3 regions of the Pseudomonas sp. MC6 genome follow, and region 3 is predicted to be linked to each of the others. Evidence: predicted binding sites of a transcription regulator. Region 3 holds the regulator's gene; each other region holds the start of a gene.
What was found. Region 3 encodes sigma-54, which starts transcription at its own class of promoters, with help from an activator protein. Its sites were predicted from a motif close to ANTGGCATNNANNTTGCTNT; they were not measured.

Region 1 (4,362 bases), 700 kb from region 3:
GCCGCTCGGCGTGGGCAGCAAAGGCTGCGGACATCAGCGCCGCAGCCAGCATGAGGCTCTTGAAATTCAAAGTCGCCACCTAGAAAGGGAACAGCGGGCTGAGGAAGAAACGGTCGAACCAGCCTGGCTGACTCGTATCGGCAAATGCGCCGGTACCCGAGTAGGTGATGCGTGCATCGGCGACCCGGGTCGACGACACGGTGTTGTCCGTGGCGATGTCATCGGCACGCACCAGGCCGGCGATGCGCACCAGTTCGTCACCGGTATTGAGCGTCAGCCACTTCTCGCCACGCACGGCGATGATGCCGTTGGGCAGCACGTCAGCGACGGTCACGGTGATCGAACCGGTCAGGCTGTTGCTCTGCCCGGACTTGGCGTCGCCCTTGGTCGAGCGGTCGGCACTGTAGCCGGCGTTCAGACTCAGGTCGTTGCCCCCGATCGGGTTGTTGGTGGTCAGGCTGGAACCGAACAACGAGGTCAGACCGACCTTGTTGTCGCTGTTCTTGTCCATCTGCGAGTTGGCGTTCTTGCTCGCCTGCGTGCGCTCGTTCAGGGTGATGGTGATGATGTCACCGACCCGGAAAGCCTTGCGGTCGCTGTACAGGTTCTGCTCGAAACCGGCCTGATAGATCGAGCCGTTATTGGCCGCAGCCGGCAGCGGCGTGCGCGGCAACACCGGGGCGTAGTAAGGGTCATTGGGCTTGGGCGTCGGGGCGACGCAGCCCGCGAGCGAGACGACCCCACTCAATGCCAGAACAGATACAAAGCGATTCATGACCCTACCTCACGGTGTTGCAGGCGACCTCATGGCCGCCTCATAGACTTGATTACAGATTCTGCGTTACGAACGAGAGCATCTGGTCAGCGGTGGAGATCACCTTGGAGTTCATCTCGTAAGCGCGCTGAGTGGTGATCATGTTGACCATCTCTTCAACAGTGCTGACGTTGGAGGTTTCCAGGGTGTTCTGCAGGGTGGTACCGAAACCGGCCAGACCCGGGGTGCCGACTTGCGGCGCGCCGGAAGCGGCGGTTTCCAGGAACAGGTTGTTGCCCACGGCTTGCAGACCGGCCGGGTTGATGAAGTCGGCGGTTTGCAGGTTGCCGATCACCTGAGACGCAGCGTTGCCAGCGACAGTGATGGACACCGTGCCGTCACGGCCGACGGTGAAGGTCTGGGCATCGTTCGGAATGACGATGGCCGGTTCCAGAGCGAAACCGCTGGCGTTAACGATCTGGCCGTTGGAATCGAGGTGGAAGGTACCGTCACGGGTGTAGGACGTGGTGCCGTCCGGCTGCAGAATCTGGAAGAAACCGCGACCGTCGATGGCCATGTCCAGCGGCTGCTCGGTGGTTTGCAGGCTACCGGCGGTGAAGTTTTTCTGGGTGCCGACGATGCGCACACCGGTACCCAGTTGCAGACCCGACGGCAGTTCGCTGTCCTGGGTCGACTGGGCGCCTGGCTGGCGTTTGATCTGATAGAGCAAGTCCTGGAACTCGGCGCGATCACGTTTGAAACCCGTGGTCGACACGTTCGCCAGGTTGTTGGAAATGGTGGTCAGGTTGGTGTCCTGGGCGGACAGACCGGTTTTGGCAACCCATAGAGCCGGAAGCATTCGATTCTCCTCGTGCGCCTGTTTTTCGGCGCGACGTTCTGATAATTAGCTGATCTGCAAGACCCGAGCCATGGCCTGGTCGTCGTCTTTGGCGGTATTCATCATCTTGACGTGCAACTCGAACTGCTTGGCCAAGGCCAGCACCGAAGTCATCTCTTCAACGGCGTTGACATTGCTCGACTCAAGGAAACCCGACACCAGTTTGACGTTGGCATCGGCCTGCGCCGGCTGGCCGTCCTTGGTGTAGATCGAGCCGTCGAGGCCCTTGTTCATGTTCTTGATGTCCGGGTTGACCAGTTTGATCCGGTCAACTTCCGCCATGACGCGCGGGCCTTCGCCCATCGCACGAATACTGATGGTGCCGTCTTCACCGACTTCGATCTGCTGCTCGGGCGGCACGGCGATCGGGCCGCCATTGCCGATCACCGGCATGCCGTTGCCGGCACGCAGCACGCCGAGGGCGTCGACGTTGAGGCTGCCGGTACGCACGTAGCTTTCGCCACCGTTAGGGTTCTGCACGGCAATGAAACCGTTGCCGGTCACCGCGACGTCCAGGTCACGGCCGGTCTGTACCAGCGAACCCGGAGTGAAGTCGGTGGCGGGCCGTTCGCTCATGGCAAACGCACGCGCCGGAAAGCTGTCACCAAATACCGGCATCGAACGCGCCTGCTCCAGGTCGCGCTGAAAACCGTTGGTGGAGATGTTCGCCAGGTTGTTGGCATGAGCCTTCTGCGCCAGTGCGTTCTGGCTGGCGCCGGTCATTGCCACATAAAGGTACTTGTCCACACTCTTTCCTCTGCATGCCGGACGTTTGCCGCCCACCGCTGTACTGCTGAGCCATAAGCAATTTGCAGACCAACTTTTTTCTGGCGCACAAAGGCCCGGTAAACAAAGGACTTGAGGGATGGCGAGGGGAAATCTGAAATGTATCGAAGTCGAAAAACCGGCGGTGTTATGCCGCTTCGCGGCAAAGGCTCAAAAGATCGCAGCGTGCCGCAGCTCCTACATTTGAAATACGTACTCCTGTAGGAGCTGCCGAAGGCTGCGATCTTTTGCTCTTAAGCTTCAGGATCTTTGCCGACTTCGTATTCACGCAGTTTGTTGGCAATCGTCGTATGCGATACCCCCAGCCGCTTACCCAACTGCCGACTGCTCGGATGCTCGGAATACAACCGCTCCAGCACCGCTTTCTCAAAGCGCCCGACAATTTCGTCCAAGCCACCTTCCAGCGAGAAATCGCCAAGCGGCTGACGCACGCCGTAATCCGGCAGCCGAATATGCTCTGCCTTCACCGTGCCGCCATCGCACAGCGAAACCGCCTGGAACAGCACGTTCTCCAGTTGCCGCACGTTACCCGGCCAATGGTAATGACTGAGCCGATCCATCGCCGCCGGCGCCAGTTTCGGCAGCGAACAGCCGATCTGCCGACTGGCCTGATCGAGAAAGTGTTCGACCAGCGGGGTCAAGCCGTCGAGGCATTCGCGCAGCGGCGGGATGTGCAGGGAGAGCACGTTCAAGCGGTGATACAAATCCTGGCGAAACTCACCGCGCGCGCACAGCTCGGACAAGTCCACCTGGGTGGCACAGATCACCCGCACATCCAGATAAACCTCCTCATCACTGCCGACCCGGCGGAAGCAACCGTCCTGCAGAAAGCGCAGTAACTTCACTTGAAGACGCGGACTCATTTCGCCGACGCCGTCGAGAAACAATGTGCCGCCCGCCGTCAATTCCAACAGACCGAGCTTGCCTTCGGCCCGCGCCCCTTCGAAGGCGCCGGGGCCATAGCCGAACAGCTCAGTCTCGGCCATCGACTCAGGCAGGCCTGCGCAGTTGAGCGCCATCAACGGCGACTGCCCGCGCGGACTGGCGAGGTGGCAGGCACGCGCCAGCAACTCCTTACCGGTGCCGGTTTCGCCTTCAATCAATAGCGGCGCATCCAGCGGGGCCATACGCCGCGCTTCACGCACCACGGCGGCCATGACTTTCGAACTTTGGAAAATGCTGTCGAAGCCACGCAGCTCCTGCTTGCGCACGTTGTAGATGCGCTCGCCGACACGGTCGGCGCGGTGCAAGGTCAGCACGGCGCCGGCCATGGCCTCGCTGTCGTCGTGCTCTGATTGCAGTGGCGCGATGTCAGCCAGAAAGATGTCGCCCTTGACCTTGACCCGCATGCCATTGATTCGCGATTTGTTCGCGCGCACCAGTTCCGGCAAGTCGAAATCTTCGGCGTAACGCGACAGCGGAATACCCGGCACCTCATCGACGCGCACCCCGAGCAACTGAGCGGCCGCGCGGTTGGCAGCGACGATCGATCCGCCCATGTCGATCGACAGCACTGGAAACTCCAGCGCGCCGAGCAAGGCATTCAACTCCATGTGCCGTCGTTCGCTGGGCATCAGCCCTACCCGCTTGACGCCAAACACCCCGGCGATCGCCTCGAACTTTGGACGAAGCGCCTGGAACTGGATATTGATCAGGTTCGGGCAATGCAGATAGATCGCATTGCCGTGCTCGCCACCGACCTCACCGCGCGCGACGTTGATGCCGTAGGCCACCAGCAGGTTGAGAATGTCGCGCAGGATGCCGATGCGGTTCTGGCAGTGGACTTTGATGCGCATATAAATCGCCCGAATAAACGATGAAGAACCTGTAGGAGTGAGCCTGCTCGCGATGGCTTTGGGTCAGTTGATATTGATGCTGACTGATACACCGCTATCGCGAGCAGGCTCACTCCTACAGGGGGACC
Region 2 (4,362 bases), 2.7 Mb from region 3:
AATACCGGCCGGGTTGGCAGCCGCACCGTTAGGCGTAAAGGTACCGTTGGTCACAGTGCCCGGCTTCCAGGTCGTCAGCTTCAAGTCGCTGCTGATGATCGGGTTCGGCGCCGGAGCTGGTAATGTGCTAGGCGTGCTGACCTGCAACAGGTTGCCAGAACTGTCGAAGGTGAGTGTCGAAGCAACCGGAGGCGTAAGCGGATCGTTTGGATTGCTACCGGTCGCATCCGGGTTTCGGCCATCAACCAGAGTGTAGACCTTCCAGGTGTTTTCGCCGGTCTTCACCATATACTGATCCATGACGTGAGAGTTGCCCTGCGTGTCATAGATCGGCGTGCTGAACGACTTGGTGTACGTCTCAAGCTTGCTCGGATCAAACTTGCCGGCCGCCACTGTGTCGTTGATCACCGGCGCAGTCGAGTTCAAGTTGATGCTCGAAGTCACCAACGAAGTCGATTTCGGCGCCAGGTTCGAGGTATCGATCTTCAGGTCGGTCAATACACCGTTGATGATCTTGCCGTTGGCGTCCACACCGTAACCCTGCAGGCGCGAGGTGTAGTCGGTGTTGGTGATGTAACCGGCGTTGTCGACCTTGAACGTACCGGCACGGGTGTAGGACACCGAGCCATTGTTGCTCATGGTGAAGAAGCCCGAACCGTTGATGCCCATGTCCAGCACGTTACCGGTGTTGTTGATGTCACCCTGGGTGAACTGCTGGGAAACGTTGGCCAGGCGCACGCCGTTGCCGATCACTTTGCTGCCGCTACCCAGGCGAGTGGCCGAGTAGACGTCTTCGAATTCTGCACGGGACGATTTGAAACCGGCGGTCGCGACGTTGGCGATGTTGTTGCCGGTCACGTCCAGTTGTTTGTTGGCTGCATAGAGACCGCTAAGGCCGATATTGAAAGACATATTCCACTCCTTTGTGCCGGTTAGTCGGCTCTATATACCAATGGTTTGTACTTTGGACAGGGCAACGGTGCCCTTGCCGGACAGGTTGAGCATCAGCTCACCGCCGGTCTGGCTGATCGTCACGCTGGTGACGGTGGCCGGCAGGTAGGTCGCCATATCGGTCGAGGTGCCATTGATCGATGCGTTGGCCTTAACGGTATAGGTGCCAGTAGCCACCAGATTGCCGTCCTTGTCCTTGCCGTCCCAAGTAAAGCTTGCGTTGCCTGCAGCGCGGCTGCCCAGATCGATGGTGCGAACCACCGCGCCGCTGCTGTCGGTGATGCTCACGGTGCCGCCGGCAATCGACGACGGAACGGTGACCGAACCGGTCATGCCTTTGCTTGGATCGTCGAGCTGAACCGAGTTGGTCTGCACGATCACATTGCGGCCCACCAGCGACGACGCCTGCAAGGCTTGCGAGGAGTTGTAGTTGCCGGCCAGCGAACTGACTGTGCTGTTCAGCGTGGTGATGCCTTCCAGGCTACTGAACTGTGCCAACTGGGCAACGAATGCGCTGTTGTCCTGCGGATCGAGCGGGTTCTGGTTTTTCAGCTGGGTGACCAGCAATTGCAGGAACGCGTCCTTGCCCAGGGCCTGGCCGCCGGTGGCGCTGTTAGTGGCCGAAGCAATGCCACCGGCGGTCGAACTGGTCTTTTTCGACGAGTTCGACAGGATGTCATTCATGCTCAAGCTGCTGGTGGTATCGGAAACACTCATGGCAGTCGCCCCTTATTACTGACCGAGGGTCAGTACCTTCTGCATCATGGTTTTGGCGGTGTTCATCATTTCGGCGTTGGTCTGGAAGGACCGGCTCGCGGAAATCATGTCAGCCATTTCTTCCACCACGTTGACGTTCGGGTAGTAGACGTAGCCTTTGGCATCGGCCGCCGGATGGTTCGGCTCGTAGCGCGCTTCGAGGTTGCTCTGGTCTTCGACCACGCCGAGCACCTGCACGCCTTGACCGGCGGCGTCCTGGCTCTGGAACAGCGAATTGCTGCCGCTGTTCTGGCCGCCCTGGAACATGGTGGCGAATACCGGGTGACGGGCGCGATAGGTCTGGTCGATGCTCGAGGAGACGGTTTCGGCGTTGGCGATGTTCGACGCCACGGTGTTCAGACGCGTGGTCTGTGCGCTCATGCCGCTGCCGGCAATGTTGAAAACGCTGGACAGGGACATGAATTACTCTCCGCGCAGGGCTGACACCAGCCCTTTGAATTTGCTGTTGAGCAGGGTGAAGCTGGCCTGGAAGCCGACGGCGTTTTCCGCGTAGTTCGACTGTTCCAGTTGGGCGTCCACGGTGTTCTGGTCGATCGAAGGTTGCATCGGCGTGCGATACATCAGCGATTCGTCGCCGTTGCCCAGACCTTCAGCTTCGATGTGACGGCTGTTGGTCATGTTCAGGGCGATGGTGCCGTTCGCGTTTTTCTGGGTCTGTGCTTCAAGCACTTTGGAGAAATCCAGATCCCGAGCCTTGTAGTTCGGGGTATCGGCGTTGGCGATGTTGTTGGCCAGCACTTCGGCACGCTGGGCGCGGAAGCCCAATGCCTTTTCGTGAATGCCGAGCGCTTTATCGAAGCTGATGCTCATGTCGGGAACCTTCAGGTGACCGGTTTTTCGTAACTGAGCTTTAGCAAGCGCCGTGCCAAACTATAAAACCCCCATAAACCGCGGCTTTGCGGGGAGTCGGCAACGCGGCAATGCCAGAAAAGCGGCAACCGGTTTCCGCCGGATGCCGCTTTTCTGCCGCTTGCCGTCCATCTCATACGCACCACGGCCCCCTGTAGGAGTGAGCCTGCTCGCGATAGCGGTGTGTCACGCACCGATGATGTTGAATGGGCTACCGCTATCGCGAGCAGGCTCACTCCTACAGGGGTTTTGTGGTGTCAGGGAGAAATTCCGCAGGCACAAAAAAACGGCAGGCCTTTGCGGTCCTGCCGTTTTTTGTGTTGCCGATGTAATCATTTCGCCTGGTAAATGATCCCCGGGCTGCACTGCACCATCTGGTAATGGTCCGGCAAACCGTTCAGCGCTTCGGAAGCGCCAAGGAACAGATAACCGCCCGGCTTCAACGTGCTGTGAATGCGCAACAGGATGTCCTTCTTCACTTCGGCAGAGAAGTAGATCAACACGTTGCGGCAGAACACGATGTCGAACTTGCCCAGCGCGGCGTAGCTGTCGAGCAGGTTGAACGAGCGAAACTCCACGCGGTTCTTGATCGGCGCCTTGATCACCCAGCGCCCCGGCCCTTTCGGGTCGAAGTAACGCTGCAGACGCTCCGGCGACAAACCGCGACCGATCGCCAGGCTGTCGTATTCGCCCGTCTTGCAATTGTTCAGCATAAGGCCGGAAAGATCAGTGGCAACGATCTGCACACCCATCTTCAACTGGCCCAGGTTGCTGCGCTCGAACTCGTCGATCGACATCGACAGCGAGTACGGCTCCTGGCCCGACGAGCAGGCGGCCGACCAGATCCGTAGACGCTGGTTGGGGCTGGCCTTGATCGCTTCAGGCAGCACCTTGTTCTTCAAGACTTCAAACGGATAGGTGTCACGAAACCACAGGGTTTCGTTGGTCGTCATGGCATCGACCACCTGCTCGCGCAAACCGCTGCGCGGCTGGGTCTGGATGCGCTGAACCAGCTCACCCAGGGACTTGATGCCTTGCTGCTCCATCAGTTTGTTGAGACGGCTCGAGACCAGGTACTGCTTGTTTTCACCGAGCAAAATGCCACAGGCTTTTTCCAGGAAGACCCGGAACTGTTCGAAATCCAAATTACCCGTAGACAATGATGCCGCCTCTTAAATCGTGTTGACCGCCAGGAGCAAAGCGCTCCTAGCTGATATCTGCTGCTTTGATCCGGTCGACTACCCGGGATGCCAGGTCATCAGGACGGAATTTGGCCAGGAAGTCATCAGCACCGACTTTCTTGACCATCGCCTGATTGAATACCCCCGACAACGAAGTATGCAGGATGATATGAAGCTTTTGCATGCGTGCGTCGCCGCGGATTTCCGCCGTCAGGGTGTACCCGTCCATCTCCGGCATCTCGATGTCGGAAATCATCATCAGGAACTCTTCTTCCGGCTTCTTGCCCTCATCGACCAGCTTGCGCAGGTAATCCAGTGCTTGCTTGCCGTCGTTCAGCGCCACCACTTCGACACCGATCGTTTGCAGACAACGCGTGACCTGCTTGCGCGCCACCGATGAGTCATCGACCGTCAAGACACGCAACGACAGTGCCTTGGTCTGGGTCTCGACATCGACCACGCCCACCGAAATCGCTTCCGGTGTCGGCGCAACTTCCGCCAGCACTTTCTCGACGTCGATGATTTCGACTAACTGATTGTCCACCCGAGTCACAGCGGTCAGGTAATGATCGCGGCCCGTGCCCTTGGGTGGTGGATGAATCTC
Region 3 (4,362 bases):
AACTCGGGCGGTACCGAAGTTGAACTGATCGATTCGGTACGCGTACAGCGCACCGATGAGAAAAAACGCGGCACTCTGATCACCAGCACCCGCATGACCGTGTTCCCGCAGCAAGAATATGCGCAGACCGAGCAACCCGTTAGAATCGAGGGTGCTGGCGGTGTATCGACTGGCGTCGGAATGAAAGCGTACCTGAAGGAAAGCAGGATACACCTGCAATCGAACGTAAGAGGACAGTATGAGGCTCGTTAAAACCCTCCCTATTTTGCTCAGTCTGGGCGCAGCACTGGGAAGCGTGAGCGCCTGGGCTCTGCCGAACGATCAGCAGCAACCTATCCGCATTCAGGCCGACGACGCCCAACTGGATGACAAGAACGGCATCGCCACCTATAAAGGTGATGTGATCATTACCCAGGGTTCGATGATCGTTAAAGGCAACACGGTGACCATCACCCGTACGCCGGCTGGCGATATCGACGTCGTGACGTCGGTGGGCAACCTCGCCTACTTCGAACAGCTGCAGACTCAAGGTGATGCCAAGCCTGTACAGGGCTGGGGCGTAACGATCCAGTACCACGCTGCGCAAAACCGCGTCGTGCTGATCGACAAGGCCAAGGTGGTCGACAAGGACAACAACACGACGCAAGGCGAGAAAATCGTCTATGACACCGTGAAGAAACTGGCCAGCGCCGGTCGCGCTACCGGCAGCAAGGTCACCGAAGCGCGTCCGCGCATCGATATGGTGATCCAGCCGAAGAAGAAAACCGACGAGAAAACCCAGTAATGGCAACTCTGAAAGCTCAGCACCTGGCCAAGGCCTATAAAAGCCGCCAGGTCGTGCGTGATGTCAGCCTGTCGATCGACAGCGGCCAGATCGTCGGCCTGCTCGGCCCGAACGGCGCCGGCAAGACGACCTGCTTCTACATGATCGTCGGCCTGGTACAGGCCGATCAGGGCCGCGTGCTGATCGATGATCTGGACGTCAGCCACCAGCCGATGCACGGTCGTGCCAAGGCCGGGATCGGCTATCTGCCGCAAGAAGCGTCGATCTTCCGCAAACTGTCGGTGGCCGACAACATCATGGCCATACTCGAGACCCGCCAGGAGCTCGACAAGGCCGGCCGTCGCAAAGAGCTGGAAAGCCTGCTGCAGGAATTCCACATCAGTCACATCCGCGACAACCTCGGCATGAGCCTGTCCGGTGGTGAACGCCGCCGGGTGGAGATCGCTCGCGCGCTGGCAACGGCACCGAAATTCATCCTGCTCGACGAACCGTTCGCCGGTGTCGATCCGATCTCGGTCGGCGATATCAAGCAGATCATCCACCACCTCAAGGCCAAGGGCATCGGTGTACTGATCACCGACCACAACGTCCGTGAGACGCTGGACATCTGCGAAACCGCTTACATCGTCAACGACGGTCAGTTGATTGCCGAGGGCGATGCAGAAACCATCCTGGCCAACGATCTGGTCAAGGAAGTGTATCTGGGCCACGAGTTCCGCCTGTAAGCGCAACAGTGCCCGGTGCGCCGCCCGGGCGCTGTATCGATTCAAGCAGGATTTAATACGCTTTAATTGTTACAGCGCTCTAGGCAAACACTTCAGTTTCAGGCATATAATTTGCTTAAGTTTGGCGCTTCGGCGCCCTGTAGTGGATGGCGCATAGCGCCGGCGAATAAGGTGTTAAGCCCCTGCCATGAAACCATCGCTAGTCTTGAGAATGGGCCAGCAGCTGACGATGACACCGCAGCTGCAACAGGCCATCCGTCTGCTCCAATTGTCGACCCTGGATCTGCAACAGGAAATCCAGGAGGCGCTGGAATCCAATCCGATGCTCGAACGCCAGGAAGAAGGCGAAGACTTCGACAATTCCGACCCCATGGCCGACAACGCCGAACAGAAGCCCAACACCGAGATCCAGGAACCCTCCTATCAGGAAACCGCCCCGACGGTCGACAATCTCGAGGACGGCGAATGGAACGAGCGTATTCCCAACGAACTTCCGGTCGACACCGCCTGGGAGGACGTCTACCAGACCAGTGCCAGCAGCCTGCCCAGCAGCGATGATGACGAGTGGGACTTCACCACCCGCACTTCCGCCGGCGAGAGCTTGCAAAGCCACCTGCTGTGGCAACTGAACCTTGCACCGATGTCCGACACCGATCGCCTGATCGCGGTCACCCTGATCGACTGCATCAACAATCAGGGCTACCTCGACGAAACTCTCGAAGAGATCCTCGAGGCGTTCGACCCGGAACTGGACATCGAACTGGACGAAATCGAAGCCGTCCTGCACCGCATTCAACAATTTGAACCAGCCGGTATCGGCGCCCGCAACCTCGGCGAATGCCTGCTGCTGCAATTGCGCCAGTTGCCTGCCAAGACCCCGTGGCTGGCGGAAGCGAAACGTCTGGTCACCGACTACATTGACCTGCTCGGCGGCCGCGACTACAGCCAGTTGATGCGCCGCATGAAGCTCAAGGAAGACGAGCTGCGCCAGGTCATCGAGTTGGTGCAGAGCCTTAATCCACGCCCGGGTTCGCAAATCGAATCCACCGAAGCCGAGTACGTCGTCCCTGACGTTATCGTACGCAAGGATAACGAACGCTGGCTGGTCGAGCTCAATCAGGAGTCGGTGCCACGCCTGCGCGTCAACGCCCAGTACGCCGGTTTCGTCCGTCGTGCCGACACCAGCGCCGACAACACCTTCATGCGCAATCAGTTGCAGGAAGCTCGCTGGTTCATCAAGAGCCTGCAGAGCCGCAACGAAACCCTGATGAAAGTAGCCACCCAGATCGTCGAGCATCAGCGCGGTTTTCTGGAGTACGGCGACGAAGCCATGAAGCCGTTGGTCCTGCACGATATCGCTGAGGCGGTCGGCATGCACGAATCGACAATTTCCCGGGTGACCACGCAAAAATTCATGCATACCCCACGCGGTATTTATGAACTGAAATACTTTTTCTCCAGCCACGTCAGCACCTCCGAAGGCGGCGAATGCTCGTCCACGGCGATCCGCGCGATCATCAAAAAACTGGTTGCCGCGGAAAATCAGAAAAAGCCGTTGAGTGACAGCAAGATCGCTGGTTTACTGGAGGCACAAGGCATTCAGGTGGCTCGCCGCACCGTCGCCAAGTACCGCGAATCCCTCGGGATCGCGCCTTCGAGCGAACGCAAGCGGTTGATGTAAGCCACGTTACAGCGTTCCAGTGGCAGGCTATCCAGCCTGCCGCTTTATGCACTGGCAACGAAGGAGAAGCTGTATGCAAGTCAACATCAGTGGACACCAACTGGAAGTGACCGAACCTCTGCGCGACTACATCAATGAGAAACTTCAACGATTAGAGCGCCATTTCGACAAGATCACCAACGTGCAAGTCACGATGTGCGTCGAAAAGCTTAAGCAGAAAATCGAAGCCACCTTGCATATCCCCGGCAGTGAAGTGGTCGCCAACGCAGAACATACCGATATGTATGCCGCGATCGACGCCTTGACCGACAAGCTGGATAAACAACTCAAAAAGCATAAGGAAAAGACCCAGAGCCTGCTCCAGGGCGCGACCGGTCGATAACCCCCCATTCCATGATCCGACTTGAAAGTATCCTGACCCCCGGCCGTTCCCTCGTGAACGTGCCGGGTGGCAGTAAAAAGAAAGCCCTCGAACAAATTGCCAACCTGATCGCCCGCGAAGTGCCGGCTCTGGAGATGCAAGATGTCTTCGAGGCGTTGATTGCCCGTGAAAAACTCGGTTCCACCGGTTTTGGCAACGGCATCGCCATTCCTCACTGCCGTCTCAAGGGTTGCGAAGCGCCTATCAGTGCGCTGATGCACCTTGAAGCACCTATTGATTTCGACGCCATCGACGGTGCGCCGGTTGACCTGCTGTTCGTATTGCTGGTCCCGGAAGCCGCCACCGATGCGCATCTGGAGTTGCTACGTCAGATCGCCAGCATGCTGGATCGTAAGGAAGTGCGCGAAAAGCTGCGTAGCGCACCGAGTAGCGAAGCCTTGTATCAGGTCGTCCTGAGCGAGCAGAACGGGCATTAATCATGCGTTTGATCATCGTCAGCGGCCGCTCCGGCTCGGGTAAAAGTACGGCTCTGGATGTCCTTGAGGACAACGGCTATTACTGCATCGACAACCTGCCCGCAGGCTTGCTGCCGGAACTGGCCGAACGTGCGCTGATTCATACTGAGCTGGCGCAACCGCTGGTGGCCGTGTCGATCGATGCGCGTAACCTGCCGAGTCATCTGACGCGCTTTCCCGAGCTGCTCGAAGATGTCCGCGCCAAGCACATCCAGTGCGATGTCCTGTATCTGGACGCCGACGAAGAAACCCTGCTCAAGCGTTTCTCCGAAACC

Region 1: the regulator sigma-54 is predicted to act here: its motif matches at 2,454-2,473, upstream of ACOYXE_RS14820 (flagellar basal body rod protein FlgF).
Region 2: the regulator sigma-54 is predicted to act here: its motif matches at 2,579-2,598, upstream of flgB (flagellar basal body rod protein FlgB).

What each region holds. Positions count from the first base shown of each region.
Region 1 is NZ_CP186504.1:3,319,076-3,323,437, forward strand. Features, by position in the region: gene ACOYXE_RS14805 (flagellar basal body P-ring protein FlgI) at 1-52, opposite strand, end outside; gene flgH (flagellar basal body L-ring protein FlgH) at 80-775, opposite strand; gene flgG (flagellar basal-body rod protein FlgG) at 828-1,613, opposite strand; gene ACOYXE_RS14820 (flagellar basal body rod protein FlgF) at 1,659-2,399, opposite strand; gene ACOYXE_RS14825 (sigma-54-dependent phenylalanine hydroxylase transcriptional regulator PhhR) at 2,672-4,234, opposite strand.
Region 2 is NZ_CP186504.1:195,932-200,293, reverse strand. Features, by position in the region: gene flgE (flagellar hook protein FlgE) at 1-912, opposite strand, end outside; gene flgD (flagellar hook assembly protein FlgD) at 943-1,668, opposite strand; gene flgC (flagellar basal body rod protein FlgC) at 1,684-2,127, opposite strand; gene flgB (flagellar basal body rod protein FlgB) at 2,131-2,538, opposite strand; gene cheR (protein-glutamate O-methyltransferase CheR) at 2,910-3,737, opposite strand; gene ACOYXE_RS00945 (chemotaxis protein CheV) at 3,784-4,362, opposite strand, start outside.
Region 3 is NZ_CP186504.1:4,016,717-4,021,078, forward strand. Features, by position in the region: gene lptC (LPS export ABC transporter periplasmic protein LptC) at 1-252, shown strand, start outside; gene lptA (lipopolysaccharide transport periplasmic protein LptA) at 239-784, shown strand; gene lptB (LPS export ABC transporter ATP-binding protein) at 784-1,509, shown strand; gene ACOYXE_RS18100 (RNA polymerase factor sigma-54) at 1,697-3,190, shown strand; gene hpf (ribosome hibernation-promoting factor, HPF/YfiA family) at 3,264-3,572, shown strand; gene ptsN (PTS IIA-like nitrogen regulatory protein PtsN) at 3,584-4,048, shown strand; gene rapZ (RNase adapter RapZ) at 4,051-4,362, shown strand, end outside.